Regions from separate parts of the Mycolicibacterium litorale genome, predicted to be linked through region 2. Evidence: riboswitches for the same ligand, from Rfam matches in the RefSeq annotation. Region 2 holds a riboswitch; the other holds the start of a gene.
The links. A riboswitch is a leader RNA that binds a small molecule or an ion and turns the genes downstream of it on or off. The one in region 2 is predicted to bind thiamine pyrophosphate.
Positions count from the first base shown of each region.

Region 1: another riboswitch for thiamine pyrophosphate. It lies ahead of G6N30_RS21365 (ECF transporter S component); the one in region 2 lies ahead of thiO (glycine oxidase ThiO).

Region 1 covers NZ_AP022586.1:4,485,539-4,500,030, forward strand. The annotation lists gene G6N30_RS21355 (energy-coupling factor transporter transmembrane component T family protein) at 1-502, opposite strand, end outside; gene G6N30_RS21360 (ABC transporter ATP-binding protein) at 499-1,989, opposite strand; gene G6N30_RS21365 (ECF transporter S component) at 1,986-2,618, opposite strand; TPP riboswitch at 2,762-2,873, opposite strand; gene G6N30_RS21370 (nucleoside/nucleotide kinase family protein) at 2,904-3,482, opposite strand; gene G6N30_RS21375 (MFS transporter) at 3,538-4,914, opposite strand; gene G6N30_RS21380 (SDR family NAD(P)-dependent oxidoreductase) at 4,974-5,720, opposite strand; gene hisD (histidinol dehydrogenase) at 5,731-7,077, opposite strand; gene G6N30_RS21390 (LacI family DNA-binding transcriptional regulator) at 7,395-8,399, shown strand; gene G6N30_RS21395 (glycoside hydrolase family 6 protein) at 8,471-9,454, shown strand; gene G6N30_RS21400 (TetR/AcrR family transcriptional regulator) at 9,479-10,027, opposite strand; gene G6N30_RS21405 (MFS transporter) at 10,147-11,361, shown strand; gene G6N30_RS21410 (ABC-F family ATP-binding cassette domain-containing protein) at 11,384-13,042, shown strand; gene G6N30_RS21415 (ANTAR domain-containing response regulator) at 13,172-13,915, shown strand; gene G6N30_RS21420 (DUF2254 domain-containing protein) at 13,912-14,492, opposite strand, start outside.
Region 2 covers NZ_AP022586.1:3,757,296-3,771,787, forward strand. The annotation lists gene G6N30_RS17905 (M28 family metallopeptidase) at 1-622, opposite strand, end outside; gene G6N30_RS17910 (HTTM domain-containing protein) at 674-1,696, opposite strand; gene G6N30_RS17915 (hypothetical protein) at 1,693-2,229, opposite strand; gene G6N30_RS17920 (beta strand repeat-containing protein) at 2,239-4,599, opposite strand; gene G6N30_RS17925 (ABC transporter permease) at 5,081-5,824, opposite strand; gene G6N30_RS17930 (ABC transporter ATP-binding protein) at 5,824-6,723, opposite strand; gene G6N30_RS17935 (SGNH/GDSL hydrolase family protein) at 6,716-7,477, opposite strand; gene thiG (thiazole synthase) at 7,474-8,235, opposite strand; gene thiS (sulfur carrier protein ThiS) at 8,228-8,425, opposite strand; gene thiO (glycine oxidase ThiO) at 8,422-9,438, opposite strand; TPP riboswitch at 9,429-9,545, opposite strand; gene thiE (thiamine phosphate synthase) at 9,580-10,251, shown strand; gene G6N30_RS17960 (NUDIX hydrolase) at 10,235-10,741, opposite strand; gene glnX (protein kinase G-activating protein GlnX) at 10,874-12,193, shown strand; gene G6N30_RS17970 (glutamate ABC transporter substrate-binding protein) at 12,226-13,185, shown strand; gene G6N30_RS17975 (serine/threonine-protein kinase PknG) at 13,185-14,492, shown strand, end outside.

The DNA of each region.
Region 1 (14,492 bases), 730 kb from region 2:
GCGCCCTGCGCGCGTAGCCCAGGTACCGCCAGTCCTCCCGCAGCAACCCGACGAGGCGCATTCCGGCCAGCGCGCCGACGACGAATCGCGAGGGCAGCCGCAGGATCTGACCCAGCCCGTCCGCCAGTTCGGTCGGCTGCACGTCGAGGAACAGGAACACCGACGGCAGGGCGATCGCCAGCACACGCAGGAACATGGCCAGCGCCAGCGCGATGGAGCCGTCACTGACGTTGATCAGCAGGAAATGCCAGTGCACGGTGCCGCCGACCTCGCCGTAGAGCAGGTTGGTGAGGGCGGTCAGGCCGGCCGCGACCGTGATGAGACCACCCCGAATCAGGAAGGGCCGCAACCGAACCCCGAGCGCGACGAACAGCGGTATCTCGAGCACGAGCGCGGTGAGAGCCGAAACCCAGTCGACACTCAATACGAGCGCGACGGCGATCACCGCCGCGGTCAGCAGCCGCGCGACCGGGTTCACCGAACGGCGGGCGTCGACGCTCATAGTGCGGTGCTCGGTGAGCCGACGGCGGCGAGCGGGAGCTCGATGCGGTCGTCGGCGAGGAGTTCGACGAATTCGGCGTCGTGGGTGACGGCGACCACCGCGGTGCCGTCGTCGGCGATCTCGGCGAGCAGGTGGATCAGCTCCGCCCAGGTGCGGCGGTCCTGACCGAACGTCGGTTCATCGAGGACGATGACACCCGGCCGCGTCATCAGCACGGTGGCCACCGACAGCCGGCGCTTCTCTCCGCCGGAGAGCGTGTACGGGCTCTGGTCGGCCAGGTGGGCGAGACGGAGCCGCTCGAGCAGGGCGTCGCCCAGTGCGGCCGTCTCTACCGGGTCACGTTTGAGTGCTCTTGGGCCGAGGGTGATTTCGTCGCGCACGGTACCGGCCAGGAACTGATGTTCGGGGTCCTGGAAGACGCTCGTGATCCGGGTGAGGAGCTCCTTGGAGCGCCAGCGGACCGGTTGCCGGTTCTTCGCCGACGGGGCGAAGGCGGCCGCGGCTTCGAAGGTGCCGCCGAGTGGTGGCAGCAGTCCACCGACGGTCAGCGCGAGGGTTGACTTGCCCGAGCCGTTCGGTCCGGTGACCGCGGTGATTCGGCCGCGCCGCAGATCGAAGCCCAGCCCGTCGTGCAGGGCCGGACCCGGACGGTAACCGACCGCCAGATCTCCGGCGGTCAGCAGCGGTTCGGCGCACGCGGGAGGAGTACGGGTGATGACCGGGACAGGACCGTCGGGCACCCAGATGCCAGCCTCGAGCAGTCGTGCGCTCTCCCGCCGCACCGTCTGTTCCGGTGAGCCGTCGGCGACGATGCCGCCGTTCTCACCCAGGACGATGACCCGGTCGATGACCGGCAGCCAGACCTTCGTGCGGTGTTCGACGACGACGACCGTGGCGCCGGTCAGGTCGGCCGCGGCGGTGACGGCGTCGCGCACCTCGGCGACGCCGTCGGGGTCGAGGTTGGCGGTGGGCTCGTCGAGCAGGATGAGACCCGGGTGCATCGCCAGCACACCGGCCAGGGCGAGGCGTTGCTTCTGCCCGCCCGACAGGTGCGCGGTGTCCTGGGTGAGCGGCAGGGTCAGCCCGACCGCGCGCAGCGCATCGTGCACACGCGGCCAGATCGCCGCGCGGGGGACGCGGAAGTTCTCCATGCCGAACGCGACATCGTCGCCGACGCGGGACAGGATGACCTGGGAGTCGGGATCCTGCAGCACCATCCCGATCCGGGAGCGCTGGTCGGCCGGTCGCACGCCGTCGACCAGCAGCCGTCCTGTCTGCCGGCCGTCCTCGGCACTGTCGAGCAGGCCTGCCAGACCGTGCAGGAAGGTGGACTTGCCCGACCCTGAGGGGCCGAGCAGCAACACCCGTTGGCCGGATTCGATGGACAGACTCAGGTCGTGGACCGCCCAGCTGTGCTGTCCGGCGTGTTGCCAGCCCCAGCCCTCGGCGGTCACGTCCGCACCGCCGGGCCGGCGCTGCGCACTCATCGGGCTGGGCGGCTGAGCATCATCCGGCCCGACTCGAACCGGCTGAGTGCTCCGGTCTTCGCCAGCGCCTTGACCGCGAACCACGAACCGGCTCCGGCGATCACGGCACCCGACGCAATGCCCGAGACCGTGTAGATGGCCTTGAACGCCGTGGTGGCCTCTGGGTACCAGAGGATGACTTCGTTGACGCCCATCGCCAGGCCGGCGACCGCCCCGGCGAGCACGGCCACCGGGAGGTTCCAGCGGCGGTAGAGGAACAGCGCGAAGACCAGTTCGGCCGCGAGGCCCTGCACGAGCCCGAACTCGATGGTCAGTACGCCCCACTGGTTCCCGACGAGCGCGGACACGGTCGCGGCGACCACCTCGCCGAACACGGCGGCACCCGGTTTGCGGATCACCAGCGCCACGAGCACGCCGGCGAACAGCCAACCCCCGCCTGCCAGCGCCTGCAGGCCCGGCACCAGCGCCTCCAGCGGCGCGGTGAGCGGATTCGACGCGACGTTCCAGAAGACGAAGACCAGACCGGCGGCCACCGAGAGCACGCTCGCGACGACGATGTCGATGACCCGCCATCGCCACGGGGTGCCGGTGGTGCGCTCGGGATCAGTGGTGTGTTGTTGCCGGCCCATGAGGCCTCCTTGTCTTCGTTGAGCCCACGATCCGCTGCCGAACGGGGCCCGAAGTGTGAAATGCGCTGCGAGTCAGCGGTATTCGCGGACGCGGCACACAGTGCTGTGTGCGCGGCGCTACGGGATCGGTGGAAAGTCGAGAACAGCCGTCATGCGCATCTCCCTACGCCGGCATTACCCGGTCAGGTTCGTACGGTCGACGGCGCGTCAGCCGTCCTCTCAGCGCACTCGGTGTGCGCTCCCGTGTGGTTCCGCCTCAAGTTAGCGCAAGACGGTTGTGCACCGCTACACCGGGCGACGGTTGCCCGCGGTCCAGACCAGCCCGTCCGTGGTTTCGGTGACCACGATGTCGGCGACCGAGTGGGGTGTGTGCCGGGCAATGTGGTCGTCCTCCTGGGCCGCCCAGCGTTCCCAGTGCGGACGGTAGAGCTCGCCGTCACGCGCAAGTGCGCGCTGCTTGCGGATGTCGTCGGGGGTGTCGACCCAGATGCCGAGGCCGGCCGTCGCGCGGCTGGCGGGGGACAGCGCCCCGACACCTTCCAGGATCAGCCGCTGTGCGGGTTCGACGGTGTGCCAGCCGGCGGCGGTGTTCGTCGCCCAGTCCCAGCGCCGCCACCTGCCGGGGCGCCCGTCGGCGCGGGGTCGCAGCAGTTCGTGCAGGACGTGGTCGATGGCCCAGGCCAGCCCGTCCCACCCGGGATAGATGTCATCGAGCCGGACCACGACGCTGGATTCCCAGCGCGTGGCGAAGCGGTCGGCCAGCGTCGACTTGCCCGAACCGGACCGTCCGTCGATCAGTACGGTCGTCGCGTGGTCGGCGGTCAGGCCGTGGACCACGCGCTCGAGTGTCACACCGGTTCCCATGTCGGGCTCGAACGTAGCAGCGCCGACCGGACGGGATCCCCGCCGAAAACCCGGTTCAGCCGTGGGACGGCGACCGGTTCTCCGCGGGATCCTCCGAGCCGGGGAGGCCCTTGAGCTCGGCGTCGATCTCGTCGAGCTCGAGATGCCTGCGGTCGCGGGCGAACGAGATGGCGACCATGGCGACAACCGTTGTCAGGATGGCGAATACGATGACCATCCACAGATCTCCGTCGGCCCACAGGACCATGGCGCTGGCAAGCGCAGGGGTGAAACTGGCCAGCAGGATCGACGCCATCTGGTAGCCGATCGAGATTCCGGAATAGCGCACGGCAGTGGGGAACAGCTCGCAGTACAGGGCGGGCAGCGGGGCGTAGACCATCGCGTGGCCCAGCGCCAGGAAGATCGTGACGCCTGCGACGATCCCCCACAGCTGTCCGGTGTGCACGAGCGCGAAGATCGGCCACGCCGTGACGACGATGATCCCGCCTCCGATGAGGAAGGTCTTCACCCGGCCGATGCGGTCGGAGAGTCGCCCGAACACCGGGATCATGACGATGTTCGCCGCGGCGCCCACCATGGACGCGATCAGACCGTACGAACGCGGTGCGTCGAGCGTGGTCGTCACGTAGGACAGTACGAAAGTGGTGAAGAGGTAATAGTTTCCGGCTTCGGCGAACCGACCGAAGATCGCGATCAGCAACGGCTTCTTGAAGTTGCGGAACAGCACCACGGCGGGCGCCTTCCGCTTCTCGATCTCCAACTCCATCTTGGCCTTCTCCGTCAGGAACGCGGGGCTCTCGGCGGCCCGGAGACGGATGTACAGGCCGACGAACGCGAGCACGATCGCCATGAGGAACGGTATGCGCCAGCCCCATTCGTCGAAGGCGTCACCGGAGATCCACGACGACAGCGACACCACGGCGGTGCCCAGCAACAGCCCGGCGGACACGCCGATCTGTGGCCAGGAGCCGAACAGCCCCCTCTTGTCACGTGGTGAGTTCTCGACGGCGATGATCGCGGCGCCGCCCCACTCGCCGCCGACGGCGAAGCCCTGCGCCAACCGCAGCACGCACAGAAGTAGGGGCGCGGCGACACCGATCTGGGCGTAGGTGGGGAGGAAGCCGATCGCCGCCGTGGCCACCGTCATGATCGTGAAGGTCATGATCAACGTGGCTTTTCGGCCGATCCGGTCCCCGAGGTGACCCGACACAAAAGCCCCGACGGGCCGGGCCAGGAACCCGACACCGAACGTCGCCAGAGAAACGATCTGACCCACCGCGCCAGGTAGATTCGGGAAGAACAGGTGCCCGAAGACGAGCGCGGCCGACGTCCCGTAGACGGTGTACTCGTACCATTCGACGATTGCGCCGATGGTGCCGGACTGCACGGAGCGCCGGCGGAGTTTCTCCGGCGTCAGGGTGGCGGTGGCCATGATTCTCCGATCAAATGAGGTGGCGTCGTGTGTGGCGGCGCCGATTGTGCTTCGGGTGTTCAGCGGATGGTGTATCCGCCGTCGATGACGATGGTGTGGCCGGTGATCAGGGCCGCCGCGTCGCTGAGGAGGAAGACGACGGCGCCCGCGATGTCGTCGGGCTCGCCGAAGCGACCGGAAGGTATTCGGGACAGCAGTTCACCGGCCCACTCCGGGCGGCTCAGGGTTGATTCGGTCAGCTCGGTGCGCACGAACGTCGGCGCCACCGCGTTGACCCGGATGCCCCTCGACGCCCATTCCAGGGCAAGCTGTTTCGTCAGATGGATCAGGGCGGCCTTGCTCGTCCCGTAGGCGGCCCGTTCTTCGATGGCGACCACGCCGGCCTGAGACGCGACGTTGACGACCGCGGCCCGACCCGACGACGCCAGCCATGCCTTCGCCAGCTCGGTGGTGAGGAAGAACTGGCCGCGAAGGTTCGTGTCGAGCACGGCGTCCCAGTCTTCTTCGGTGACACCGACCGCGGGCTTGGGGATGTTGATGCCCGCATTGTTGACCAGCAGGTCGATGCCTCCGCTGCGGTCGAGGAGGTCGGCGACGCCGGTGCGCATCGCGGCCGTGTCCGTCACGTCCACGGTGACCGGGAAGGTCCCGTACCGATGGGCGATGGATTCCGCAGCGTCGCGGTCCCGGCTGGTTCCGTAGACGACGGCGCCTGCCTCGGCGAGGCCATCGGCGATGGCCTTGCCGAGACCGCGACCGGCCCCTGTCACCAGGGCGGACTTGCCCTTCAGGTCGAAACTGACCATGGCGTGTCTGTTATCCCGTGAAATCGTGATCAGACCACGACAGCTTCTCGCCACGGTACTTCGCGGCGCGCACGTCGCCGGATCGCGCGTGCCCTTCGAAGAGTTCGACCCGGGCGGCACGCCCGCACAACTCGCCGAAGAACGCGCTGGACTCGGTGTTCGTCACCTCTTGGTAGGTCACGGTGCGCAGGTACTTGCCGACCCACAGACCGCCGGTGTAGCGGGCGGCGCCGCGGGTGGGCAGGACGTGGTTGGTCCCGATGACCTTGTCGCCGTAGGACACACAGGTGCCCTCACCGAGGAACAGGGCACCGTAGTCGTGCATCTTGTCGAGCGCTTCGCGCGGGCTCTCGGTCAGGATCTGCACGTGCTCGGAGGCGTACTGGTCCGCCAGCGCGTAGGCCTCGTCCAGTGATTCGACGACGCGGACCTCACCCCAGTCGCGCCACGCCGGCTCGGCGAAGTCGCGGGTCGGCATGTCGACCAGGATGGTGTCGATGTGTTCGATGACCTTGCGGCCCACCTCTTCGCTGGTGGTGATCAGCACGGCCGGTGAGTCGGGGCCGTGTTCGGCCTGGGACAACAGGTCGACGGCGACGATGAACGGGTCGGCGTGCTCGTCGGCGACGATGAGCACTTCCGTCGGCCCGGCGAACAGGTCGATACCGACCTCACCGAAGAGCTGGCGCTTGGCCTCGGCGACGAACGCGTTGCCGGGACCGGCGAGCATGTTGACCGGGCGGATGGTCTCGGTGCCGACGGCCATGGCCGCCACCGCTTGGATACCGCCCAGCAGGTAGATCTCGTCGGCACCGGCCAGGTGCATGGCGGCGATCGTCGCGTCCGGAACCTCTCCCCGGATGAGGGGTGTGCACGCCGCGACGCGCTCCACGCCGGCGACCTTCGCCGTGACGATCGTCATGTGGGCGCTGGCCAGCAGTGGATACTTGCCGCCCGGGATGTACGCGCCGGCAGCCTGGATCGGAACGTTCTTCTGGCCGAGGAAAACGCCGGGGAGCGTTTCGATCTCGAAGTCCGTCAGCGATTCGAGCTGCTTTTTGGCCATCACCCGGACCTGCTCCTGGACGAACATGATGTCGTCGATGACCTGGCGCGGCACGCGGGCCATGATCTCGTCGATCTTCTCGGGCGTGAGCAGGTAGCTCTCCGCTGAGTACTTGTCGAACTTCTCCGAGTACTCGCGCACGGCGGCGTCACCGCGGGTGCGGATGTCGTCGATCACGCTCTCCACCGTGGAACGCACCGCCGCGGTGCTTCCGCGCTCGACGCTCTCACGCTGCGGGAGCTTGAGGTCTTTGGTGGCGATGTCACTTCGTGGTGCGGCCGCAATCGTCATGGACGTCCTTCCGTCGAGGGGGCTTGACCGTGAGTGCTGTCCCGGTCACGTGAAGCGAGCGATGTGCTCGCAATCACTTACCTGCGCTAGTGTATTCGTATGCATTGAACGATGCAAGAGGGAGGACCTTGGCGGCTACCACAGCACGTTTGAACAGCCTGTTTGTAGGGTCGTCGCCACGATTGCGTATTCATCCACGGGGCACAGGGGTTGAATCCGAATGCAGCAATTCGACACACCGTGAAACGATCGGACGTGCACGCGAGATGGTCCGGGACACAATCGACGCTCGGATCGCCGGGGGAGATTGGATACGAATGCCGACGAGCTACGACGTTGCCCGGTTGGCGGGCGTCTCCCAGGCCACGGTGTCCAGGGCGCTCAGCGGCGGGAGCGTGAGCGCCCAGACGCGGAAGAAGATCCTCGACGCCGCGAAGGCCGTCGGCTACGTCCCCAACATGGGCGCCCGGGCGATGAAGACCGGCCGCGTCAACACCATCGGCGTCGTCGTCGCCGATCTGCGCAATCCGTTCTACCCGGAGATCCTCGACGCGCTGACCTGTTACCTGGACGCCGCGGGCCAGAAGGTCACGCTCTGGAATTCCGACGGGCCGGGTAACGACGCTGCGCTCGAAGCCATCAACGCCGGATCGGTCGACGGCGTCATCTTCACCACCGTCACCGAGGCCTCCGCGCCGCTTCGGGCCGCCCTGCGCAGACACAGCCCCGTCGTGCTCATCAACCGCACCGTCGAAGGTCTCGGGTGCGATCAGGTGTCGAGCGACAATGTGGCAGGTGGGCGCGCCGTTGCGGACTATCTCCTCGAAAACGACCACCAGAGAATCGCTTTCATCGGCGGGCCGTCGACAGCGAGCACAGCCCGCGACCGGTTCCTCGGCTTCTCGCAGCGACTTGCCGATGCCGGCGCACCGCTGCCATCCGAAAGGGTGCTGGAGGGGCCGTTCACCCATGACTTCGGGTTCAGTGCGACGACACGACTGCTGACTGCCGACCACCCGCCCACGGCCGTCTTCTGCAGCAATGACCTCATCGCGTTCGGTGCGCTCGACGCCGCCCGCGCCGAGCGGGCGGTCGTCCCCGATGACCTGTGGATCGTCGGCTATGACGACATCGCCATGTCAGCCTGGCCGGCGTTCGACCTCACCACAGTTCATCAGCCCAGCGGAACCATGGCGGAAGCGGGCGCCCAAGCGTTGCTCGACCGCATCGCGTCGCCCACAGCGCCCTACCGGACACTCACATTCCGCTCGCACCTCGTCGTCAGGGGCTCGACCGCCGGAACGGCTCCGTCCACGCCGTGACGGGTACTTCCGGCGCCCGTCCCGATGCGGTTTGGCGCTGGTTGTGAAGCACCATTAAGTTTCCTGGGGTGATGTCCTCAGCTGCCCGGTGGATGGCGCCTTTCCTGACGGCTGCGGCTGTCGCCGGCATGGGCGCTCTGACCGTCCCGGAAAACACCGCTCCCACCCCGGCGATCCGCCTGGCCAGCGACGCCAATCCGCTGGTCGGCAAGCCCTTCTACGTCAACCCCGAATCGAAGGGCATGCGTGCCGCGCGGGGCATCGATCCGCCGAACCCCCAGCTGAACGCCGTCGTCAACACCCCGACGGCGTACTGGATGGATCATCTGTCGACGCCGTCGGTCGACGCCAAGTACATCGCCGACGCGCAGGCCGCCGGCACCATTCCGATCCTGGCGCTGTACGGCATCCCGAACCGCGACTGCGGCAGCTTCGCCGCCGGCGGCTTCGGATCGGCCGGGGCCTACCGGGGCTGGATCGACGGCGTCGCGGCTGCCATCGGGCCCGGCCCGGCCGCGGTCATCCTCGAACCCGACGCGCTGGCCATGATCGACTGCCTCTCTCCCGGTCAGCAGCAGGAACGGCTCGACTTGATCCGCTACGCCGTCGACACGCTGACCCGAAACCCGGGCACGGCGCTGTATGTCGATGCCGGGCATCCGCGCTGGGTGGCCGCCGACGTGATGGCGGGCCGGCTGAATCAGGTCGGCGTGGACAAGGCGCGTGGCTTCAGCCTCAACACCGCGAACTTCTTCACCACCGAGGAGTCGATCGGCTACGGCGAGACGATCTCGAACATGACCAACGGGTCGAACTACGTGATCGACACGTCGCGCAACGGCGCCGGACCGCTCGACAGCGATTCCTGGTGCAATCCGCCCGGTCGCGCCCTGGGCACCGCTCCGACCACGGCCACCGCCGGCCCACGTGCCGACGCCTATCTGTGGGTCAAGCGACCGGGTGAGTCCGACGGATCGTGCAGGAGCGGGCAACCCGGCGCCGGCACATTCGTCGCCCAGTACGCGATCGATCTGGCCCGCAACGCGGGTTGGTAGCCGCCGCACCCCGCGCCGGCCACGTCAATCGCCGGACACGTTCTGGCGGTTGGTGATTCGGTCCACCACCTCGAGTAACCCCTCGTCGGCCTCGGTCGTCGCCGGGTGGCCGCCGAGCGCGCTGTGCAGGGCGTGGTAGTACAGGCCGTCGCCGATCAACTTCACCGCACGCGCGGCGTCGAGGCTGCCCAGTGCGTCGCGCAGGATGCTCAGCCACTGTCCGGAGACCGACTCGATGACCTCCCGGGCCCGCGCATCACCGGCTTGCTGCAGCCGCGACACCGCCATCAGGGCGCGATCCAGAGGTGTGCCGGCGTAGTGGGAGGACCGAACGTAGTACCGCGCCGGGCCCTCCGGCGCGCTGCGCATGCGTTGCGCGTCGTCCGCGGCCAGCGCCACCAACCGGTCGCACAGGGCGGCGGCGAGTTGGTCCTTGGCCGGGAAGTGGTAGAGCAGTCCGCCCTTGGAGACTCCCGCTTTCGCCGCCACCGCCTCCAGCGTCGCGTACCGCTCGCCCTCCACGGCGAGCACCTCTTCGAAGGCATCGAGGATCCGATCCCGCGAAGACGTCATCCGGTCACCCTACGACGGCCGCTTCGGCGACGGAATTCGAACTGTACCGTCTGGACGGTATAGTCATCCGCCGCAGGTCCCGGTAGTCGGGCCGTACGAGGAAATGGGGGAGGCCGCCGATGCGTGCATACCGCGATGTGGTGCGGACCCCGCGTGTCCTCAACCTGACCGCCTCACAACTGTTCGCGCGTCTGCCGCTCGGCATGATGTCGCTGGCGATCCTGCTGCACGTCCACGGGCTGACCGACTCGTACGCCGTCGCGGGAGCGGTGGTCGCGTGGATGAGTGTCGGCCAGGCCGTGGCGATGCCGGTCACCGCGCGGCTCGCCGGCAACGCCGGTATGGTCCCGACGTTGGTGATCGCCGCGCTGGTCAACGGGGCGAGCATGATCGCGCTCGCCTTGGCCGTCTCATCGCCGGCGATGTTGATGGCGCTGGGGTTGCTGGTCGGCGCGTCGGTGCCGCCGCTGATGCCGGTGATCCGGGCGCTCTATCCGCAGCTGGTCCCCCGCGAGGGCGTCCGGGCCCTGTTCGCGCTCGACACGACGGCTCAGGAACTGATCTGGGTGATCGGACCCGTCGCGGCCACCCTTCTGTCATCGGCTGTGTCCACCGCCTTCCCGCTGGTCGCATCGGCGGGCGTCACGGTGGCCGGAACCGCGTGGTTCCTCCTCGGCGCAGGAACCCTTCGCCCGCGGATCGCCCAGAAGAAGGCCGTCTTCGGCAGCGTGCTGCTCAATCGCGCGGTCATGCTGGCGATGGTCGCCAGCCTCGGACTGGTGGCTTCGTTCATGGCGTTGGAGGTCGGCATCGTCGCCGCGATGGGCGACGACGGCGTCACCGCGGGGGTCGCGATCGCACTCGCCAGCGTCGGCTCACTCGTCGGGGGCCTGGCATTCGGGCATCGACGCCTCGGGGTCGTCGGCGTCGTCGCGGCCCTGACCCTCGTGGGGGTCGGCATCGTGCTGTTCGCCGTCTTCGACAACCGGGTACTGCAGTTCGCGAGCCTGTTCCTGTCCGGCTTGGGCTTCGCCCCGGCACTGTCGGCGCTCTACATCATGGTGTCCCGCGAGATCGAGGAGCACGTCGCGACCGAGGCGTTCGGCTGGCTCAACAGCGCCATGTTCGTCGGCGGGGCGATCGGCACCGCGCTCGCCGGTGTCGCCACCGAGGCGCACGGCTTCATGGGGGCGGTCGTGGTCGCCGCGCTGCTGGCGGGGGTCGCCGCCCTGAGCCCGATCGTCGCCCGGATGGCCGGCCCACTGCACGGCCTGTCGGGTGAACTGGACGCTGCGCTCGAGGTCGACGGCGCTCTGTGCGCGGCTGAGCGCTGATCGGTGATGGGACCATGAGCCCATGACCGCAACGCTCGTCGCGAAGAACCTGGCCGGCGGGTTCGCCCACCGCACCCTGTTCGAGGGGCTCGACGTGACGGTGGCCCCTGGCGATGTGGTGGGCGTCGTCGGCGCCAACGGCGCAGGCAAGAGCACACTGCTGCGGATCCTGGCCGGGGACCTCGAACCGCTCGAGGGTTCGGTCAGCCTGGCGCCTGCCGACGCGTTCGTCGGTTGGCTGCCCCAGGAGCACGAGCGGGTGCCGGGGGAGACCGTGGCCGCCTACATCGCGCGCCGTACCGGATGCGCCGCGGCGACCCACGCCATGGAGCAGGCGGCCGAGGCGTTGGCGGACCCCGACCACGCTGGTCCTGATCCGGCCGACGCGTATTCGGTGGTGCTGGATCACTGGCTCGCCACCGGCGCGGCGGACCTGGACGAGCGGCTCCCGGAGGTGCTGGCCGACCTGGGCCTCGACTCCGGCGCCGTGCCACCGCACTCGACGCCGATGACCGCGCTGTCAGGCGGCCAAGCGGCGCGGGTGGGTCTGGCGGCACTGCTGCTGTCCCGCTTCGACGTCGTCCTGCTCGATGAGCCGACCAACGACCTGGACCTCGACGGCCTCGCCCGGTTGGAACAGTTCGTCCGCGAGCTCCGGGGTGGCGTGGTGCTGGTCAGCCATGACCGGGAATTCCTCGCCCGCAGCGTGACTCACGTCCTCGAGCTCGATCTCGCGCAGAACACCACCACGGTTTTCGGCGGCGGCTACGAGAGCTATCTGGAAGAGCGTGAAGTCGGCCGCCGGCACCGGCGGGAACAGTACGAGGAGTTCGCCGAGAAGAAGGCCGACCTCGTGGCGCGGGCCCGTGTCCAACGGGAGTGGTCGAGCCAAGGGGTGCGCAATGCGATCCGCAAGGCTCCCGACAACGACAAGATCCGGCGCCGGGCGGCCACCGAATCCAGCGAGAAGCAGGCGCAGAAGGTGCGCCAGATGGAGAGCCGCATCGCTCGCCTCGAAGAGGTCGAAGAGCCCCGCAAGGAGTGGACACTCCAGTTCACCATCGGTGCGGCGCCGCGGTCGAGTTCGGTCGTCGCCACCCTCGACAATGCCGTTGTGCGGCAGGGCGACTTCGTGCTCGGCCCGGTGTCGCTGCAGGTCGACGCCGGTGAGCGGATAGGGATCACCGGTCCCAACGGAGCGGGGAAGTCGACGTTGCTACGGCTGCTCCTGGGGTACCGCAGGCCCGACGAGGGCCGCGCGAGCCTGGGCGCCAACGTCGCGGTCGGCGAAATCGACCAGGCACGGGGTGACTTCACCGGACCGGGGCGACTCGTCGACCGCTTCGAGCAGCGGGTGCCGACCTGGACGACCGCCGATGTGCGAACCCTGCTCGCGAAGTTCGGGTTGCGGGCCGACCATGTGGAACGCGCGGTCGACGACCTCTCACCCGGTGAGCGCACCCGCGCGGGCCTGGCTCTGCTGCAGGCCGTGGGCGTCAACGTGCTGGTCCTCGACGAGCCGACGAACCACCTCGATCTGCCGGCCATCGAGCAACTCGAGCAGGCCCTCGACACCTACGAGGGTGCACTGCTGCTCGTGACGCACGACCGCCGGATGTTGCAGAACGTCCGGTTGGACCGCTCCTGGCGGGTCGAGGGCGGTCGGGTCGTGGAGCTGTAGTGCGGCAGGTTCGGGTTTGTGGGGACGAAACAGTGACGGCGTTCCCTGAAACTTTCGTCCACGTCAGCCGGTCACTACGCTTTTCGGATGAACGATGATCAGCAGCGCTGAGAGGACGGTTTGTCGCGTATGACGGATCAGCGTCCCGACGAGATGGACCGGCTCGAGAACGTGAGCGAGGCCATCGAGTCGTTGCAGTCCCTGTTCACCGAGGACGGAGCGCTCGACGACCTGCTGCAGCGCGTCGCGGTGTCGGGGGCCGAAGCGATCCTGGACGCCGACTACGTGAGCATCAGTGTGCTGACCGAATCGGCTCCCCGCACCGCTGCGTGCACCGACGACCGCGTGCTCCCGCTCGACCGCGAGCAGTACTCCTCCGGGCGAGGCCCGTGTCTGGAAGCCGCTGACGTGGGTCGGCCGGTTCGCGCCGTGATGTCCGACGATGCCCAACGGTGGCCGGAGTTCGTCACCGCTGCGCGGGCGTGCGGCGTCACCGCGACGTTGTCGGTTCCGCTGCTCGCCGACCGCGTCGGTGAGCAGCCCGAACTGGTGGGGTCGCTGAACATCTACAGCAAGACCGCATCAGCGTTCGATCCCTTCGACGAAGCCCTCATGCGGTTGTACGTGCTGACCGCCGGACTGCTCATCACCAACGCCCGGCGCTGGCAACGGTCACGCGACACCATCGCCCAACTCGGCGAAGCACTCACCTCGCGTTCGGTCATCGATCAGGCCAAGGGTGCGCTGCGGGCGGTGCACGGGTGCTCCGAGGAGGAGGCGTTTCAGCGCCTGGTCAAGGAGTCGCAGAACACCAACACCAAGTTGCACACGGTGGCGCTGAACTTCCTCGACTCGCTCAACCGGGCCGACTAGCTGCGGCGGTGCTCGGCGGGATCGGTGACCGACTCGCCGATCGCCCGTAACCGCGCGAGGTCCTCGGGGTGCAGACCGGGCTCGGCGCTCACCGAATCCATCAGCAGCCGCAGCTGTGTGCGCAGGGCAGCGATGACGTGCGGGCGGTCCGTGGTCTCCGCGTGCGCGATGAGCATGCGCAGCACCCGGATGAGCGCCGCCACGAGGTGGGGCTGCGTCGTCCCGGTCTGGCGGATCTGGCCGAACGCGTGCGCGATGTACTCGTCGTGGGACAGGTCCCATGGCCGCAGGAGCACTCGTCCGTCGGGACCCGACACCGAGGTGGGCGGCTCAGGTGACGCCAGCAGCGTACGCATGAGGCTGCCCAGCCGGAGCACCACCTCGGTCGCCGTCGTCGGATCGTTGATGGCCGAGCTGAGCGCGCGCAGTGCGATGTCGACGAGCTGACGGATCCCGAAGTCGATGTCCTGCTGCATGGTGCGGATGTCTGCGATCTCCACCGTCGAGAGCAGCCTCGCGCGTACCTTCTCCGGTTCCGCCGGCGCCGGCCAGATCGTCATCAGCACCTCGCCGCGGT
Region 2 (14,492 bases):
CGTTGACGACGTCGCCGTCGACGTTGTTGACCACCACCATGGCCACCGCGCCGCGTTCGGCGGCGATGGTTTGTTTCACCGAGAACGGACACTCCCCGCGATCGACCAGCACGACTGCGCCCTGCACCGGCAGGCCGTCGTAATCGGTGGCGGTGCAGCCCGGCGAGTCCTCGACACGCGCGGGCACCAGCGGTCCACTCACTCCCTGGGGTGCGGTCCCGATCGTGTACTCGAGCGGTTTGGCTTCGATGTTCCGGCCGCCGACGGTGAGCTGCGGCTCCTCGGCGAACGGCAACCTGACCTCGAATTCGGGGGTCTGTACGTCGAAACCCTTGTCGCGCAGAGCGTTGGCGACGTAGTCGACGCTGGCGTCGTAACCCGGCGTACCCAGCGCGCGGTTCCCGCCGTGCGCGTCGGCGATCTCCTGCAGGTCGGTCAGGTGCCCCATCATCGCGTCGACGGTCACCTTGTCCCGCAGCGCGGTGCCGAACTCGGTCGCGGCGGGCGAGGTCTCCTGGGTCGACGGAACCGCCGCCGGCGCGGGTGCCGCGTCGCGTCCACACCCGGCCGAGCCTGCCGTGACGGCCGCTATCGACAGCACCACCAGCATCTTGCGCACCATTGCATCCACGTTAGCCGGTGCGCGGGAGTGCTCGGTGGCATTCGGCCCCCGTCAAACCCTCGTGGCGCCCTCCGGTTGCGGTTCGGGCTTGGCGTGGCGGCCGGCTCCGGTCGGCGCCTGTGGTGCAGCGGCTTTCACAGGTTCAGCGGGCCTCCTGTGACGGTGGAGTCGGGCCGCGACGCCGTCGGCGATGGCCTTGGACCGCTCACTCGGGATGAACGCCACATACAGCACGAAGACCGCGAGGCTGAACAGCCCGATCGCCATGCTGACGAAGATGCACAGATGGAGGACGACGCCGCCAGCCAGCACCCACGGCCGCCACCGTCGATTCCACACCATCAGGCCGATCGCGAGTTCGATGACCAGGGTGCCCCAGCTGAGCACATTCGAGATCACCAGCGTGTCGGTGATCCAGGTCGGCGTGGTGAAGAACAGCAGATCCCGCTGCCGCAGGGAGTAGGCCACCGCGGTGCCGTCCTGCCACGTCTCGCCGTGGAGCTTCGCCACCACCGTGGACACGTAGATCACCGACACCTGGATCTGCATCAGGCGGATCGCCCACAGCGGTCGCACCTCGGCGTTCCAGAAGCTGCCGGCCCGTCGGCGCTGATCGAGCGACAGCGCCGCACCGGACGGCGCCAACGCGATGAACAACGCTTCGATCCGAAGGAGCACGTCGCCGGCGTTCATGACGAACGGGTTGCGTCTTTCGAACGACACCAGCAGGACGAAGACCAGGATCGCGGCGAGGCGGCTGTGCCAGCCGACCGTCAGAGCCAGGGACGCGGCCAACAGCACGATCCAGCCGATGAGTACGGCACGGTCGTCGGGCAGTAGCCGGAACAGGCTCCAGGTGAAGTCCGGGGTCGGGGATCGTGGCACCACACCCGCGGGCCCGAACAGGTCGTCGAGTGAGGGGTACAGCGACAGGGTCCACGCCGTCATCAGCAGTCCGAATGCAATACGGACCAGCCCGACGGTGTAGGCGGGTTCGGTACGGAACCAGAACCGCTGCCATGCACGGACCGAGCGACGGGCGGTGTCCCCGACGCCTGCACGGACGGCGATCACCGCGCCTGCTCGGCGGGCTTGGAGTCGTAGATCAACTTGCGTACCTTCTTGGGCTTTCCCTCCGCCGGGAGGGGCAGGGTCTCGCTCTGCATGATCATGAGGACGCGGACCGCTCGTTCGCCCGGGTCGGTGACGTCGCGGACGACGTACCGCGCGAGGCCGGGCCGCAGCTCTTTGCGCCGGATCACTTCTTCTTTGAGCTTGCGCCAGCGGTATCCCGGCAACGACCGGTCGGCGTCGAGCCGCCACACGCGGTCCTCGCCGTCGCTCATGATGACGTGCACCTCGACTTCGGTGAGCTTCCGAGGCGGGTTCGGGGAGAACACACCCCAGCTCTGGTCGAGTCCGGTGACGCGCATCAGCGGAGCGAGCACGGGGCCGGCCGCATCCTTGATCGAGGAGTCCGGCAGCGATCCGACGACCGCGGTCGCGACGAGCAGCGTCACCATGACGCTGATCGCGAATTGCCTTGCACCGACGGGCCTCTCCGGCTGATCGGTCGGGTCGGCGGCACGGTTTTCGATGAGGCTCACCACGGTGGGCTAGAACTCCCACCAGCCGTTGCGGCCGATGTTTCCGTCGCCGCCGAGGATCAGGTCGGCGAATCTGTTGACGATTTCCTGGATGAAATGCACCACGCTCCAGAACAAGTCGGACAGGAACTTGAAGAACCGTGCGATCGGTCCGGGCGTTGGCCGGTGGTCGGTGGAATCGGTACCGTCGCTGGCGTCGACGCCGCTGTCGATCGTGTCGGTAGCGTCGCTCACGTCGAGGATGCCGTCGAGTACGTCGGAGGAGTCGAGTAGGTCAGCGGTGTCGACTGCCCCGTCCACCGCATCGGTGACGCTGTCGACGGTGGCGTCGGTGACGTCGAGGAGGTCGGTGCTGTCGACCACGTCGGTGAGGTCAGCCGCGTCGGCGGTGTCATCGACGGTGTCGAGTATCCCGTCGACCGCGCTGTCGATGAGGTCACCCACTCCGCCGTCGGAGGCGTCCGAGGAATCACTCACATCCAGGGTGGCATCGAGGGAGTCGACGGTGGAGTCCACGGCGTCGGCTGCCCCGTCGGCAGCGGTGTCCAGCGTGTCGGTCAGGTCGGTGCTGTCGACCACATCGGTGAGGTCAGCGGTGTCAGCCACGTCGTCCACGGTGTCGAGGATCCCGTCGACCGCACTGTCGATCATATCGCTCACCCCGCCGTCCGGAGTGTCCGACGAATCACTCACATCGAGGGTGGCATCGAGGGAGTCGACGGTGGAGTCAACGGCGTCGGCCGCCCCGTCGACAGCGGTGTCCAGCGTGTCAGTGAGGTCCGTGCCGTCGACCACATCGGTGAGGTCAGCGGTGTCAGCCACCTCGTCCACGGTGTCGAGGATCCCGTCGACCGCACTGTCGACCAGATCGCTTACCCCGCCGTCCGGAGTGTCCGACGAATCACTCACATCCAGGGTCGCGTCGACTGCATCCAGCGTCGAATCCGCCGTATCCCCAACACCATCGACGGCGGTGTCCAACGTGTCGGTGAGGTCGGTGCTGTCGACCACATCGGTGAGGTCAGCGGTGTCAGCCACCTCGTCGACCGTGTCGAGAACACCATCGACCGCACTGTCGACCAGATCCCCCACCCCGCCGTCGGAGGCGTCCGACGAATCGCTCACATCCAGGGTCGCGTCCACGGCATCCAGCGTCGAATCCGCCGTATCCCCAACACCATCGACAGCCGTGTCCACGGTGTCGGTGAGGTCGGTGCTGTCGACCACGTCGGTCAAGTCCGCCGAGTCGGCCACCTCATCGACCGTGTCGAGAACACCGTCCACCGCACTGTCCACCAGATCGCTTACCCCGCCGTCCGGGGTATCCGACGAATCGCTCAGATCCAGGGTCGCGTCGACTGCATCCAGCGTCGAATCCGCCGTATCCCCAACACCATCGACGGCGGTGTCCAACGTGTCGGTGAGGTCGGTGCTGTCAACCACATCGGTCAGATCCGCCGAATCGGCCACCTCATCGACCGTGTCGAGAACACCGTCCACCGCACTGTCGACCAGATCCCCCACCCCACCGTCCGGAGTGTCCGACGAATCGCTCAGATCAAGAGTCGCGTCCACGGCATCCAGCGTCGAATCCGCCGTATCCCCAACACCATCAACAGCCGTATCCAGGGTGTCGGTCAGGTCGGTGCCATCAACCGCATCGGTCAGATCCGCCGAATCGGCCACCTCGTCCACGGTGTCGAGGACACCGTCCACCGCACTGTCGACCAGATCCCCCACCCCACCGTCCGAGGTGTCCGACGAATCGCTCAGATCGAGGGTCGCGTCAACTGCGTCGAGGGTGGAGTCCACGGTGTCATCCACTCCGTCGACCACCGTGTCCACGGTGTCGGCGAGATCTGTCAGATCGACCGCGTCGGTCACGTCCAACGTGTCGTCAAGGCCGTCGACCAGATCGCCGAGGTCGAGGTTTCCCAGGTCAAGGCCGCCACCGCCACCCCCGAGATCCAGCAGACCACGCGTGCCGATCCGATTCTGCGTGGTGGGTTCGTCCGCTATTGAGCCGGCCCCCGCCCCGTCGTCCGCGGCCCCGTCGTCCGCGGCCCCGTCGTCCGAGCCCTCCGAGCCGACGGCGTCGTCCGCGGCCGGTGCAAGGGGAAGCGACCCCGCGCCGCCGGGCGCGGAGAGAAGCTGGATCGCGGGGATCTCCGGCGCCTGGTAGTAGGCAGTCACCGACAGCGCCACGCCTCCCGCGAACAAGGCGCTGAGCGTTCGTTTGACCGTGGCGCCCGCGCTCGGAATCTGGGACCTGTCCGGCTCCGGTGTTTCGTCGACCGGCCGTAACGAATGCTTGCCCATACTGCCCGACCCTCCTGCCCGGCGCTGCCCGAAGACGCCGGGGTGGCTCAAATTATGGACCTCCTTTCGGGATTGTCAATATTCGCTCGATTATTGCTTGTGCGAATAGTTACCTTCCGCAACTAACGTGCATACGCAAACGGTTGCCTGCCGCCGACTACGACGACGGCAATAGCGAGCAAAGCATCGCAGGATGCTGGATACCCCCCAATGCCCGCAAATTACGTGTATTCGCTGCACAAATAGGCGGCGCCAATGCTATGCAGGTACGCGCCGATGCCAGATCGGCAAGTGATGTCCTTCTATCACACGATCGCCATCAGCCGTCAGAGATCCGGCATAATCACTTGATACCGCAAGTTTGTGGCCGCAGTCGTGGCAGTCTGAGTCCGTTGCTGTAAATCGCAGCGACGGCCTTGTGCGAGGTGCGACGAAGCTTGGAACGCAGTCACCCGACGGCAACTTTCGTTGCACCGTCAATCACAGTGCTTTTGCCTGATCCGGTTCTGCGCGCCGGTTTCGAGCGAGTCGGTTACGGGTCGCGGCGGTTGATGTCGATCATCGCCAGCACGAACACCACGACGACGAAGCCCGCGAAGTAAGCCAGCGAGCCCAGCGGTCCCCACCACATGGAGACCGTCCGCAGCGACGGCACGGCGGTGAATGCGTTGGCGTTCGTGAACGGCAGCAGCGGGCCCACCCGCTCCCCCACCTGTGGCATCGCACCCAGCAGCGGCTCCACCACGAAGGGCATCATCAGCAAGACAGCGATGACGCCTGCGCTGTGCCGGATCAACGCGCCAAGCCCCACGGCCAGAACCGATCCCAGCATCGCGTACAGGGCGATCGCCCCGACCGTCCTCCATAGGCCCGGGTCCGACAGCGCCAGGTCCGCACCCTGCCTCTCGGTGCCGATCACCCGCACCACGACCGCCGATGCCACGACCATGACAGCGGTCCACAGTCCGGCGAAAACCGCTGCCACGACGGCCTTCGCCGACAGCACCCGCATGCGATTTGGCTCGGCCAGGAAGGTGGTGCGGATCATGCCTGTGCGGTACTCACCGGTCACCGTGAGCGCTGCAAGCACGAGAAGGACGGGAACCGCGAACGTGGCGACGCCGAGCGCCGCGCGTTCCGGCTCGATCGGGGTCGACATGCTGCCGACCGAAGCCTGCAACGCAGCCAGCCCGAGACTCAGCACCACCACACCGGCCACCGTCCACACCGGCGAACGCGTGGTCGCGAGCTTGATCTGCTCGGCCCGGATCGTCATCAGCGAGCCCGATAGTCGACGGCCTCGTCGGTCAGGCTCATATAGGCCTCCTCGAGTGACGCGCGCTGAACAGTCAACTCGTGCAACGTGACGCCGTGCCGGGCGGCCAGTTCGCCGACCTGTTCGGTGGACGCGCCGCGCACCAGGACGGCCGAATCCTCGACTGTCGACGACAAGCCCGCCTCGGCCAGCACCTCGCTCAGCCGATCGCTCTGTGGTGAGCGAACGCGGACCGTCTCCAGTCCCGACCGGTCCAGGAAGTCACTCATGGTCGTCGCCGCGATCAGCCGGCCGCGCCCGATCACCAGCAACCGGTCGGCGGTCTGCGCCATCTCGGCGAGCAGATGACTCGACACGAACACCGTCCGCCCCTCCTCGGCGAGGTCGCGCATCAGCGTGCGGATCCACCGGATACCCTCCGGATCCAGCCCGTTGACCGGCTCGTCGAACAGCAACACCGGTGGATCGCCGAGCAGCGCCGCCGCGATCCCCAACCGCTGAGACATGCCGAGCGAGAAGGTGCCGGCGTGCTTGCCGGCGACCTCCGTGAGCCCGACCATGTCGAGGACATCGTCGATCCGCTTGCGCGACAACCCGTTACTGGCGGCGATCCACCGCAGGTGCGCACGTGCCGTTCGGTTCGGATGAACCTGCCGGGCGTCGAGCAGCGCACCCACCGTCCGCAGCGGGTGCTTCAGCTGCCGATAGGGGCGGCCCATCACCGTCGCGGTCCCCGCGCTCGGGCGGTCCAGCCCCAGGATCATCCGCATGGTGGTCGATTTGCCTGCGCCGTTGGGACCGAGGAAACCGGTGACGACCCCGGCCTCGATAGAGCATGTCAGATCGTCGACGGCACTGATCCGGCCGAACCGTTTCGACAGACCATTGAGCTCAATCACTCACCGCTCCAACCTGTTCGACCACAAGGTCCGCCACCGCGCGCATGCCCGCGGCGTTCGGGTGCAGGGGCGCCGGGCGCCCCGGCCACGGCAGCCCCGGCCGCGTGGTCCACGGCACCGCCGACCAGGCGTGGTGAGACCGGCTGGCCTGCGCGGCCCGCACCCACTCACAGCCCGTGTCGGCGGCGGCCTGGCCGGTCAGCCGTTCGAGGGTGTCGGCGATTCGCCGACCCAGCGCCGCATCGGATCCCGACAGCGGTGGCACCGGCTCACCCGGCGGCGGCAGAAGCGCCAGGTAGTCGACGAACAGCACCCGGGCATGCGGGGCCCGTTCCAGCACGGCGCGCCCGACCCGGCGCAGCGATTCGCCGACCTCGACCAGTGCCCGGTCGCGGGTGGTGGCGTCGAAGAGTTCGCGCACCGGCGGTAACCACCGGACGAACCGCGGTAGCCCGGCGGCCATCAGCATCGGCACGTAACCGACGTCGTTGCCGCCGATCGTCACGGTCACCAACGTTTCGGTGCCGTCGAGTGCCTCGATCTGGGGTGGCGTACCGTGCTGCGGTTCGTCGAGGATGTTGGCGGTGGTCGCGCCCGAGTAGGTGACGTCGGTCAGGTCGAGGCCCAACCGGTCGGCCACCAGATGCGGATAGTTTCGGGCCGACCGGCCGGCGCGGAACGGCGCGTCGGCGGCCGACGGCCGGATGCCCGGGCCTGCCGCCATCGACGAGCCCAGCGCCACATACCGCCTCACAGCGCCGGACTCGACGCCTGCGCCCAGAATCGCTTCGGGATTCGGCCGGCATGGCGGGCGAGGTGACCAGCGGTCACGGCGGCCGCCATCGCCGCGGCCATCGCCGGCGGGTCGGCGGCGCGGGTCACCGCGCTGGCCAACAGCACTGCGTCACAACCGAGTTCCATCGCCAGCGCGGCATCGCTTGCGGTGCCGATACCGGCGTCGAGGATCACCGGAACGTTCGCGGCATCGACGATCATCTCGATGTGGTGCGGGTTGGCGATGCCCAGACCGGTGCCGATCGGCGAGCCCAGCGGCATGACCGCGGCGCATCCGATGTCCTCCAACCGGCGGGCGAGCACCGGATCGTCGTTGGTGTAGGGCAGCACGGTGAAGCCGTCGTCGACCAATTGCTCTGCCGCGCGGATCAATTCGACGGCGTCGGGTAGCAGTGTGCGTTCGTCCGCGATGACCTCGAGCTTGACCCAGTCGGTGCCGAGCGCCTCCCGCCCGAGCTGGGCGGTGAGTACCGCCTCCGCCGCGCCGCGGCAACCCGCGGTGTTGGGCAGCGGGCTGATGCCGAGCCGGCTCAGCAGTTCGAGCACGCCGGTGCCGGTTTCGGCGTCGACGCGCCGCATCGCCACCGTGGTCAGTTCGGTCCCCGACGCCATCAGCGCCTGTTCGAGCACGGCGAGGTTGGCCGCCCCGCCGGTGCCCAGGATCAGGCGGGAGCCGAACTCGCGGCCGGCGATGGTGAGTTTCGCGGTGTCAGCCACCCTGCACCGCCGTCACCACCTCGACGCGGGCGCCGTCGCGCAGCGGCGTCTCCCACTCCGATCGCGGCAGCACCGACCAGTCGACCGCCACCGCGATTCCCTTCTCCGGAAAGCCCATCCGCTCCACCAGTTGCGCGACAGTGGTCTCCGCGTCGAGCTGGACGTCCTCGTTGTTGACCGTCACGTTCATGTCCTGGCTCCCAGTGTCGTCTGCAGTTCGGTGGCGATCCGCTCCGCCGTCCACGGCGCGAGCAGGAAGCCGTTGCGCCCATGCCCCGCGGCCACCAGTGTGCGCTCGTCTAGCCGCTCCACGAGCGGCAACCCGTCGGGGGTCATCGGCCGCAGCCCCGCCGCGCATTCGGCGAACTCGTATTCTCCCAGTGCCGGCATGACCGTGCAGGCGTCGTCCAGCAGATCGCGCACCCCGCTGACCGCGGGTGCGGTGTCACGGCCGTGCTCGTACTGCGTCGCGCCGACCACCACTCCGTCGGCGCGCGGCACCAGGTACACCTGCCTGCCGTGCACCCGCGCCCGGATCACCCGGTGCGGGGCGGGCATACAGCCGCGGCGCCAGCGCAGGCGCAACACCTCACCCTTGACCGGGCGGATCGGCAACCCCGGCCACAGCGCAGGCGCGTCGACTCCGTTGGCGAGCACCCGCAGCTCGACGTCGTCGACCTCGCTCAGCGCGTTCACCGGCGGAGCCCACCGCACCCCGAGTCGCGTGCAGTGCGCCTCGAGCGCGTCCACGACGGCGCGGTTGTCGACGGCCAGTTCCGTGTCCGCGACGAAACCGTGCCGAATGCCTTGCGCCAGTAGCGGTTCGATGTCTCTGGCTGCGGTGGTCAGCGTGACGGGGTAACCCTGGGCGGCCAGCCATTCTCCGACGGTCTTGAGGTCGGCGGCGTCGGCGCGGTCGACGGCCACTACGAGCGATTCGCGGGCGGTGACCACGTCGGCGGGCAGTCCGTCGAGAAAGCCGTCGTGCCAGAGTCGCAGCGATTCCAGCCCGATGCTCAGCAGTTCGTGCTCCCCCGGCCAGCCTTCGCTGTGCGGGGCGAGCATCCCGCCGGCCACCCACGACGCCCCCTTCTCGGGGCTGCGGTGCACACGCACCGACCAACCGTCGAGTGCGGCGCGGCGCGCGACCGACAGGCCGATGACGCCGCCGCCGATCACGGCCAGAGTCCTATCCGGTGGCATGAGCACCTCCCTTCGCCGGCATGATCCGGATCAGGTCCGACGGTAAGGGCCGGAAAGTTTGGGCCCACTCTCAGTCCCGCTTCCCCGGGACTCCCGTGTCGGCCATCAACCCTACCCGGGCCGAGGCGCTACCGTCGCCCTGTGTCAGAACCCCTCGATCGGCTCTCCTCGGCGACGCTGTACCTGTGCACGGACGCGCGCCGCGAACGCGGTGACCTCGCCGAATTCGCCGACGCCGCCCTCGCCGGCGGCGTCGACCTGATCCAGCTGCGGGACAAGGGGTCGCCCGGCGAACAGCGGTTCGGCCCGCTGGAAGCCCGCCAGGAACTGGCCGCGCTCGAGGTGCTCGGCGACGCCGCCCGCCGCCATGGTGCGCTGTTGGCGGTCAACGACCGCGCGGACATCGCGCTGGCGGCGGGTGCCGACGTGCTGCACCTCGGCCAGGACGACTTGCCGCTGCCCGTGGCCCGCGGCATCATCGGTCCGCGTCCGCTGATCGGCCGGTCCACCCACGACCGCGATCAGGTCACGGCCGCCGTGGCCGAAGAGGTCGACTACTTCTGCGTCGGGCCGTGCTGGCCCACACCGACCAAGCCGGGGCGAGCGGCGCCGGGACTGGATCTGGTCCGCGAGGCGGCGGCTCTGAACACCGACAAGCCGTGGTTCGCGATCGGCGGCATCGACGAGGCGCGCCTGCCGGAGGTGCTCGCGGCGGGAGCCCGGCGCATCGTCGTGGTCCGGGCGATCACCGCCGCCGACGACCCGCGCGCAGCGGCTCAGCGGCTCAAGGCGACGCTCACTGCTGACCGTTGACCAGCAGCGGGATGCTCGCCGTCACCGTCCGCAGCCGATCCCAGCTCGCGGCGAAGCCCGGGTGCAGCGGCAGCGAGGCGACGTCGTCCTCGGCCACCCAACGCAGTTCGGCGCTCTCCCGGTTGGGCACCGTGCGCAGCAGTGTGGGCGCGTCGGCGATCACGGTGGTGTACGTCCACGACGCGCCGCCGGAGCCGGCGATCTCGGCGGTCACCACGGTGGTCCGCACGGTCACCTGATCCGCCGACAGCCCGGCCTCCTCGTGGGCCTCCCGCACGGCGGCCTGTTCGGGTGTCTCGTGGCTGTCGCGGGCGCCGCCGGGCAGCCCCCAGGTTCCACCCTGATGACTCCACGGCGCGCGGTGTTGCAGCAGCACCGCGGCCGATCCGTCGGGCTGCGGGGCGCGCAACAGCAGACCCGCGGCACCGTGACGGCCCCAGTAGCGGCCGCCGCCGTCGGAGAAGACCCAGCCGTCACCGTCGCCACGCACCCGTACAGGATAGGGCCGCATCTTCCACAACGGCTCGGCTCGATCGGGCGCGAGCCGTGACAGAACCTCTTAGGATTCTTTTATAGAGTCGGACGGTCGGAAAGTAGCCGGATAGATGAGGACGGCGCGCAGGTGACTGTGGAGTTGGCGCACCCATCGACCGAGCCGCTCGCGTCCCGGTCGCCGACCACACCCGCCCACCCCCGCTGGTGGTTCCTGTGGACCACACCGGGCCGCATCCTGACCATCGGCCTGGTGCTGTCCGCGCTCGCGATCGCCAGCGCCTTCGCGACGTCGACCACGATCAACGACCGCCAGCAGGCGCTGACCACGGTGCTCAACCACACCGAACCGCTGTCCTTCGCCGCCGGTGAGCTCTACAGCCGGCTGTCGGTGGCCGACGCCGCCGCCGCGACCGCGTTCATCGCCGGCACCGAACCCCGTGACGTCCGGCAGCGCTACGAACAGGCGATCACCGACGCCGCGGTCGCGCTGACCCGGGCCTCGAGCGGACTCACCGACGAGGAACTGGTGCAGCTGCTCGGCCGGATCAATGCCGAACTCGCCGTGTACACCGGACTGGTGGAGACGGCGCGAACCAACAACCGGGCGGGCAACCCGGTCGGCTCGTCCTACCTGTCCGAGGCCTCGTCGTTGATGCAGACCAAGATCCTGCCCGACGCCCAACGCCTTTACGAACGCACGTCCGCGCAGGTCGACCAGGAGACCACCGCGTCGACGCGCATCCCGGCGCCGGTCATTCTCGTGGTGCTGGCGACGCTGCTGTTCGGTCTGTTCGCCAACCGCTGGCTGGCCCGGCGGACCCGACGCCGCGTCAACATGGGCTTCGTGGCGGGCGGTCTGGCGGTGCTGATCATGGTGCTGTGGGTGGGGACCGCGCTGACCATCTCCACCGCCGACAGCCGCAGCGCGAAGGGCGCGGGCGCCGAGTCGCTAAAGACGATCACCACCCTGGCGATCACCGCCCAGCAGGCACGCGCCGACGAGACGCTGGCCCTGATCCGTCGCGGTGACGAGGAGGTCCGCAAGCAGTCGTACTACGAGCGGATCGACGGGATGCAGATGAAGCTCGCGCAGTACCTCGCGCGCGAGGACGCGATCGACAGCGTGGACCTGGTTGCCGCCGAGGATCTGTTGGCCCGCTGGCGCGCCGCCGACGACCGCATCAACGCCTACATCGCGGTCGGCAATTACCAGGCCGCCACCCAGGTCGCGCTGGGCACCGGCGAGGACGACTCCACCCCGGCGTTCGACAAGCTCAACGACGCGCTGGGCAAGGCGATCGAGCAGAGCCGCAGCCAGCTGCGCAACGACATCCTCAACGCCCGGCGGGTGCTGTCGGGTGCGACGGCGGGTGCGGCCGCGCTGAGCGTGATCGCGGCGGTGGCGGTCGCGCTGGGATTGTGGCCCCGACTGAGTGAGTACCGGTGATGAGCGCCCGCGCGAAGAACAGACAGCCGGTGATGAAGAGACTGCTGGCGCTGCTCACCACGTTGGTGGTGCTGACGGGTTGTGCGCAGGCGGCGTCGGTGATGCCCACGCCCGGTGTGACGCTGGCCCCGCCCACTCCGGCGGGCTTGGAGGAACTGCCGCCCGAACAGGTCCGGTTGCCGATGCCGGACAACGACGACTGCGACCGGCGAGCGAGCCTGCGCCCGTTCCCGACCCGCGCCGAGGCCGATGCCGCGGTCGCCTACATCCGGGAACGCGGCCGGCTGATCGTCGGGCTGGACATCGGCAGCAACCTGTTCTCCTTCCGCGATCCGATCACCGGCAACATCACCGGATTCGACGTCGACATCGCCGGGGAGATCGCCCGCGACATCTTCGGCAGCCCCGCCCAGGTCGACTACCGCATCCTGTCGTCGGCCGACCGGATCGTCGCGCTGCAGAACAACCAGGTCGACGTCGTCGTCAAGACGATGACGATCACCTGCGAGCGCAAGAAGCAGGTGGCGTTCTCCACGGTGTACCTCAACGCCAACCAGCGCATCCTGGCGCCGCGCGATTCGGCGATCACCCGGGCCGCCGATCTGTCGGGCCGGCGGGTCTGCGTGGTGAAGGGGACGACGTCGTTGCGGCGGGTGCAGCAGATCAGCCCGCCGCCGATCATCGTGTCCACGGTCACGTGGGCGGACTGCCTGGTGGCGTTGCAGCAGCGGCAGGTCGACGCCGTCAGCACCGACGACGCCATCCTGGCCGGGCTGGTGGCCCAGGACCCGTATCTGCACATCGTCGGGCCGAGCATGAACCAGGAGCCCTATGGCATCGGCGTGAATCTGGAGAACACGGGGCTCGTGCGGTTCGTCAACGGGACGTTGCAGCGCATCCGCGCCGACGGCACCTGGTCGGCGCTGTACCGCAAGTGGTTGACGGTGCTGGGCCCGGCGCCCGCACCCCCGGTCGCGAGGTACGTGGACTGATGGCGACCTCCGAACACGACCTCGGCCCCACCGTCGACGAGGATCCCGGTACGCAGCCGGCGAGCCTCGACGACCTCGACTTCGATTCGGCGTCGACGATGCGCCCGATGGCCACCCAGGCGGTGTTCCGGCCCAATTTCGACGACTCCGACAGCATCTCGGTGCACACCGGCGACACCGAGCCCCAGGACCACGTCACGACGGTGATGCGCACGCTGTCGCCGGTGCGGCGGCTCGGCGGTGGGCTGGTGGAAATCCCGCGCGTGCCCACCAAGGATCCGCTCGAAGCGCTGATGACCAACCCGGTGGTCGCGGAGAGCAAGCGGTTCTGCTGGAACTGCGGGCGGCCGGTCGGGCGTTCGTCGTCGGACGGCAAGGCGCTCTCGGAGGGTTGGTGCCCGCACTGCGGCAGCCAGTATTCGTTTCTGCCGCAGCTCAATCCGGGTGACATGGTCGCCGACCAGTACGAGATCAAGGGCTGTATCGCCCACGGCGGCCTTGGCTGGGTGTATCTGGCGTTCGACCACAACGTCAACGAACGTCCGGTGGTGCTCAAGGGTCTGGTGCATTCGGGTGACGCCGAGGCGCAGGCGATCGCGATGGCGGAGCGGCAGTTCCTTGCCGAGGTGACGCACCCGGGGATCGTCAAGATCTACAACTTCGTCGAACACGAAGACAAGCACGGCAACCCTGTCGGCTACATCGTGATGGAGTACGTCGGCGGGACGTCGCTCAAACAGGCCAGGGGCAAACGGCTTCCGGTCGCCCAGGCCATCGGCTACATGCTCGAGATCCTGCCCGCGCTGGGCTACCTGCACTCACTCGGACTGACCTACAACGACCTCAAACCCGAGAACATCATGCTGACCGAGGACCAGGTCAAGCTGATCGACCTCGGTGCGGTGTCGACGATCAACTCGTTCGGCTATCTGTACGGCACCCCGGGCTACCAGGCGCCGGAAATCGTGCGGACCGGCCCCACCGTGCAGAGCGACATCTACACCGTCGGCCGGACGCTGGCGGCGTTGACGCTCGAATTGCGCACGCGCAAGGGACGTTACGTCGACGGGCTGCCCGAGGACGATCCGGTTCTCACGCAGTACGACTCGTTCGGCCGGTTGCTGCGGCGTGCGATCGACCCGGATCCGCGGCGGCGATTCGCCAGCGCGGAGGAGATGTCGTCGCAACTGCTCGGTGTGCTGCGTGAGGTGGTCGCCCGTGACACCGGTGTGCCGAGACCCGGTCTGTCGACGGTGTTCTCGCCGACACGTTCGACATTCGGCATCGACCTGCTGGTCGCCCACACC